3 regions of the Staphylococcus epidermidis genome follow, and region 2 is predicted to be linked to each of the others. Evidence: predicted binding sites of a transcription regulator. Region 2 holds the regulator's gene; each other region holds the start of a gene.
What was found. The regulator Rex, encoded in region 2, represses fermentation and respiration genes when NADH is low (regulators of the CRP and FNR family bind a similar motif). The targets are predictions, from matches to a motif close to TTGTGAAATATTTCACAA.
Positions count from the first base shown of each region.

Region 1: the regulator Rex is predicted to act here: its motif matches at 1,281-1,298, upstream of FNL83_RS02595 (nitrate reductase subunit alpha).
Region 3: the regulator Rex is predicted to act here: its motif matches at 1,130-1,147, upstream of pflB (formate C-acetyltransferase).

Region 1 covers NZ_AP019721.1:559,278-561,496, reverse strand. Annotated here, with positions in the region: gene FNL83_RS02595 (nitrate reductase subunit alpha) at 1-1,212, opposite strand, end outside; gene cobA (uroporphyrinogen-III C-methyltransferase) at 1,391-2,219, opposite strand, start outside.
Region 2 covers NZ_AP019721.1:873,028-875,246, reverse strand. Annotated here, with positions in the region: gene FNL83_RS04295 (hypothetical protein) at 34-315, opposite strand; gene FNL83_RS04290 (redox-sensing transcriptional repressor Rex) at 461-1,096, opposite strand; gene FNL83_RS04285 (ABC-F family ATP-binding cassette domain-containing protein) at 1,444-2,219, shown strand, end outside.
Region 3 covers NZ_AP019721.1:169,140-171,358, forward strand. Annotated here, with positions in the region: gene cntE (staphylopine family metallophore export MFS transporter CntE) at 1-463, shown strand, start outside; gene pflB (formate C-acetyltransferase) at 1,204-2,219, shown strand, end outside.

The sequences.
Region 1 (2,219 bases), 310 kb from region 2:
CTCTGTTTCAAGTTTCAAATTCCATTTTTTCCCTTCTTCCCAGCGTTGCCCCATTGTGCCATTAGGAACAAGTAATTGTTGGCTCAATTTGTCTTGAATAACTGGCTTCCATTCATTATTTTCACCTGACATCCCTAAATCAGAAGCACGCAAGAATCTACCTGCTTTATAGCCATTCTCATCTTCATCTAACATAATGACAAACGGCATATCAGAATATTGCTTAGCATAGTTAATAAACATATCATTCGGTTGATTTTCATAATATTCCTGTAAAATAACATGTGTCATTGCTTGTGCAACCGCTGCATCTGTCCCCGGATGTGGTGCAAGCCAATGATCGGCGAACTTAACATTCTCAGCATAATCAGGTGCTACTGAAATAACTTTCGCCCCTTTATATCTAACTTCAGTCATAAAATGTGCGTCAGGTGTACGTGTTAATGGAACGTTTGATCCCCACATCATTATGTATGAGGCGTTGTACCAATCACTGGATTCTGGCACGTCTGTTTGCTCACCCCAAATTTGTGGAGATGCAGGTGGTAAATCAGCATACCAATCGTAAAAACTTAACATTTCTCCACCTAACAAATTAATAAATCTTGCTCCTGAAGCATAACTAATCATCGACATAGCAGGAATAGGAGTAAATCCAGCAATACGATCCGGTCCATCTTTTTTTATGGTGTATAAAATTTGAGCTGCAATGATATCTGTGGCATCTTTCCAATTTGCTCTGACGTGTCCACCTTTACCTCTTGCTTCTTTATATTGTTTGGCTTTTTTTTCATTTTCTACGATGGATGCCCATGCCGCAATTCGGTTTCCTTTTTGTTCTTCAAGCGCTTCGGTCCATAAATCTAATAATTTACCTCTAATATAAGGATATTTAACTCTTAACGGACTATACTCATACCAAGAAAATGATGCACCTCTCGGACAACCTCTTGGCTCAAATTCTGGCATATCAGGTCCACAACTTGGATAATCAATTTGTTGATTTTCCCATGTAATTACGCCATTTTTGACAAATACTTTCCATGAACATGATCCAGTACAGTTAACACCATGCGTCGTTCTCACAACTTTGTCGTGGCTCCATCTTTCTCTATACATCTTTTCCCATTCTCGACTTTTATGCTCTAATACCGACCAATTTCCATTAAACTTTTCTGTCGGTTTAAAGAAATTCAATCCAAATTTTCCCATTTTATTAATCCTCCCACCATACAAGGTTATATCCTTTCTCAATGCATAGGTATTGTGTCTTATCTTTATTGTACATTTTTTCACAAAGCCATTATATTAGGGAATGTCCTAATTGATGTTAGAGATTCCCTAAAAAATAAGGCCTACAAATTCATAATGAACTTGTAGACCCAAATGTTTATACATATATTGTTTTAATACTCTTGTGTTTAATCATTTCGTTATACACGTTTTGTTGAGAAATGTGGTAGCTATGGTCAAAATCAATCAGACATTGGATTCCTTCATCATATAAAGTTTCAGCCTTTGCAATTGCACGTTCTTTATCTCCCTTGATTAAATATAGATTTCCCTTGTCATTCTTATTATTATTCAATAACGTACGATTAATGTCATCAAGTATATTACCTAAAATGCATATGCCTGGATGACCTTCTAGTTGTTGAGAAACCAATTGTTCTTCAATCGTACTTAAATGACCTATAACAATCTTTTCATTGTAGCAGGAAGCATTAAACACTATTGCAATGGGGTAGTCTTCATTCGTATATGATTCAATTTGTTTAATAATTTGACCTAATCTTTTCACACCCATATAAATAGCTAAAGTGCCTCCATTAATCAAGTTCCTAATATCCGTATCGTGATTAACCGAATCTTTAAAATGACCAGTTGAGAAAGTCACACTCGGTGCGATAGAACGCATCGTTAATCCCATATTCATAGTTGCTACGGCAGCACTTGCTGATGTCACACCAGGGACAATCTCGTAATGAATATGATGATTTTCTAATGTTTGTACTTCTTCTGTAATTCTACCAAAAATCGCAGGATCTCCTCCCTTTAGTCTCACCACACATTGATATTGATTAGCTGCTTCAACAATTTTTTGATTAATCTCCTCTTGTTGAATGTGTTTACAATAAGGTTTCTTTCCCACATTGATCACTTTTGTTTGAGAAGAAGCATACTGTAAGATGAAAGGATTTACGAGACGATCAAATAAA
Region 2 (2,219 bases):
ATTTTGCAAATTCTTAATTTTATTTATTATGTTTTAATATAAATATTTTGTGAGTTTGATTAAGTCACTCTTAGATAAGTTACTAAATTTATACCACTCCTGGTCAGAATAATAAATAAACAATTTATTTCCTAATAACCCTTTCGATATTCTATACCGCACAATGCTAGAGAGTTCGAATTGAATATTGAATGGATTATTGTTTTGACTATATGCCTTAAACTCCAACTTATTTTCATGTATTAACAATATACCGGGAACTGTCATTATTCTGGGAATATGTGATTTGAAATTACAATTTATTTCTTGAGTCATTTGTTTCAATCTCCCATTACAATAAATATCAACTTACAATTTTTGTTAAAAAGTTTCGTATTTATAATCTATTGTAACTGTTTAATATAAAAAAAGCACTCTCACTTCTCACTTGAGAGTACTATGTTAATGTGATTTTTATTAATTATTTACTATAATTTTTCATGAAGAACAATAATGATTGTAACTCTATACCAAAATCAATATGATGTACTTGGACATCTTGGGGTGTTTTAATTCGACGTGGCGTAAAGTTTAGTATACCTTTAACACCGGCTTTAACAAGTTCATCAGCTACTTGTTGTGCCACATTATCTGGTGTTGTTAAAATGACTACATCAATATCTTCTGATTCTAATGTCGTTTTGATATCATCACTATGTTTTACCACAACGTCACCGATATTCTCACCTATAATATCTGGTCTAATATCAAAAGCTTCAGTAATTGTCATCTCATCATGTATTGAAAAGTTATATGTAAGTAATGCACGCCCTAAATTACCGATACCTATAATGGCAATTTTAATTTGATCGCTCTCACTTAATTCTGATTTAAAGAATTCAAGCATACTATCTATATTATATCCATATCCTTTTTTTCCTAATTCACCAAAGTATGAAAAGTCTCTTCTTATTGTAGCTGAATCAATTTGTAGTGCTTCACTTATTGTTTTAGAATTAACACGATCTATACCTTTACCTTTCAAAATACTGACCAATCGGTAATATAAAGGTAGACGTTTTAACGTAGCGCGAGGAATTTTAAAATCATCTGGCATATATCTAACCCCCCTTTTTCGCGTATATTATGCATGTATCATTAAAATCAGTAAATGAGTTAAAACATATGTGGAATGTCATCTCATAATACAAATAATTGTCTACAACGAATACTTAAACATTATACATTATTAATTTTTAAAAATAAATATCCTAGTTTCATGTGTTCTATGAATACTGTAGAATAGAAGTAATTGAGTTTAACATCATTTCAAGATAACGTACGCAATTTATTTTTCTATTTAAAATTCGATAATATAGAATTAACAAAAATTTAAATATTCAAAAACAAATACTTTATATATAGTTTAAACCTATTTCAAATACATAGAAAGGTGAGAATCGAATGATACTTTTACAACTTAATGACATCTCCAAATCGTTCGATGGTGAAGATATCTTCACAGATGTTAATTTTGAGGTGAAAACTGGCGAAAGAATCGGCGTAGTAGGCCGTAATGGAGCTGGTAAATCGACATTAATGAAAATCATAGCAGGTGTGGAAAATTACGATAGTGGTCGAATATCAAAAATCAAAAATTTGACAATGAGTTATTTAACTCAGCAAATGACACTCAATTCAGAAGCTACTGTCTTTGAAGAAATGTCTAAGCCTTTTGAACATATAAAGAAAATTGAAAATTTAATTAAGGATGAAACCGATTGGCTTGCACGAAATGGACAAGATTATGAATCCGATGAATATCAATCACATATTGAAAAATATGAAACTTTAACGAATCGTTATGAGCAATTAGATGGTTATCAATATGAGAGTAAAATTAAAACAGTCCTGCACGGGCTTAACTTTACAGAAAGCGATTTCAACAAGCCTATTAATGATTTTAGTGGTGGTCAAAAAACACGTCTTTCTCTTGCTCAAATGTTACTTAAAGAACCCGATTTACTCCTTCTTGATGAACCAACTAACCATCTAGACATGGAAACAACCAAGTGGTTAGAGGATTACTTAAAGTACTTTAAAGGGGCAATTGTAATTATCAGTCATGATAGATATTTTTTAGATAAAATTGTAACTCAAGTTTATGATGTTGCTCTAGGAAATGTAAAACACTATGTAGGAAACTATGAGCAATTTATAAAGCAACGTAATCAGTATTA
Region 3 (2,219 bases), 700 kb from region 2:
CGCGAATGCAGGTATTTTCCTCACAATTCAAGCCATTACAGTAGTGATAGCTAGATTTTATTTACGTAAGTATGTACCATCTGATGGTTTATGGCATCACCGTTTTATGATGATTGTCTTAACGTTACTGATGGTTGCTTCAGTCATTGTAGCTTTTGGACCACATATAGTGAGTATATTTGTATATATAAGTGCAATCTTTATCGGAATAACACAAGCGCTCGTTTATCCTACATTGACAACGTATTTAAGTTTTGTCTTACCAAAGATAGGACGTAATATGTTATTAGGATTGTTTATAGCATGTGCAGATTTAGGGATTTCACTAGGAGGTGTGCTAATGGGGCCAATATCAGATACGGTAGGATTTAAATGGATGTATATTTTATGCGCTTTATTGGTTACTATTGCAATGACACTAAGTAAAATTAGACAAAGACAAAGTGTTTCAAAAGCCTCATAGCAAAACTACATAAAAATAATGATAAATTTTAAGGGAGCCTCCAGTTTGTCTGAGGTTACACTCCCGCACATGTAAAAAATCGATTTATTTACTTTGTTAAAACGAAAGAAATGAAATTGTATCAAACTTTTATTGCAATTGAATATTCACGCTTTTTGATTACAATAGAAGAAACTTTTACATTCATATCTTTTTAATTCTAGTTTTATGGCTTTTTAAAAAGAAAGAAGTTAATAATAAAGAGGTAAATTAAGAGCGTGGAAAATGAGATAGAGTAGAATTTATTTTGAATATAATCCCCATATGGCTTATGAGCTCTAAGTTGAAATGTCTATAAAATTTATGTGTTAGGACTCCCAAACGCACATTTATAATATCTATGATATGGATATGTTTCTCAATTTAGCCTTATTAGTAACAGAGATAAAAAGACTAAGCCAGTTTCTAATTTAATGATAGATAAACTATGCCTGAGACAATTGTTGTCTCAGGTTTTGTTTTACTTGTCATTATTATATAGTGAATTTTTCATACTATCAGGTTTAATAATAGAAGAAATTTTTCAGAAAACTGTTATGTAACAGGATAATTTATTCACAAACTGTTATAACTTCTGTCACAGGTTCGTAATTTATACAAACTTTAGTAGAAAATATGCCATAAATTATGTGAAATTAATCACATGTTTCGTGGTATACTACCGTTGAAAACGTTAACAATACGAAATGGAGGCGGAGAGTATGTTAGAAACAAATAATCATACTAATGCTTGGCAAGGATTTAAAACAGGTCGTTGGAATAAAAATATAGACGTGAGAGAATTCATACAATTGAACTATTCATTATATGAAGGTGACGATGAATTTTTAGAAGGTCCTACAAAAGCAACTGAAACTTTATGGGATCAAGTAATGCAATTATCAAAAGAAGAACGTGAGCGCGGTGGCATGTGGGATATGGATACTAAAGTGGCATCGACAATCACTTCTCATGACGCTGGTTACTTAGACAAAGATTTAGAAAAAGTTGTTGGTGTTCAAACTGAAAAACCATTCAAACGTTCTATGCAACCATTCGGTGGTATTCGTATGGCAAAAGCAGCATGTGAAGCGTATGGTTACGAATTAGACCCAGAAACAGAAAAAATCTTCACTGAATATCGTAAAACACATAACCAAGGTGTATTCGATGCATATTCAAGAGAAATGTTAAATTGTCGTAAAGCTGGTATTATTACTGGTTTACCAGATGCTTACGGACGTGGACGTATTATCGGAGACTATCGTCGTGTTGCTTTATACGGTGTAGACTTCTTAATGGAACAAAAACTTAAAGACTTTAACACAATGTCCACTGAAATGTCTGAAGATGTGATTCGTTTACGTGAAGAATTATCAGAACAATATCGCTCACTTCAAGATTTAAAAGAATTAGGACAAAAATATGGATTTGATATTAGCCGTCCTGCTACTAACTTCAAAGAAGCTGTGCAATGGTTATACTTAGCATATTTAGCTGCTATTAAAGAACAAAATGGTGCAGCAATGAGTTTAGGACGTACTTCAACATTCTTAGATATTTATGCTGAACGTGATTTACAAAATGGTGACATCACTGAACAAGAAGTTCAAGAAATCATTGACCACTTCATTATGAAATTACGTATCGTTAAATTCGCACGTACGCCTGAATATAATGAATTATTCTCTGGAGATCCAACTTGGGTAACTGAATCTATCGGTGGTGTAGGTATTGA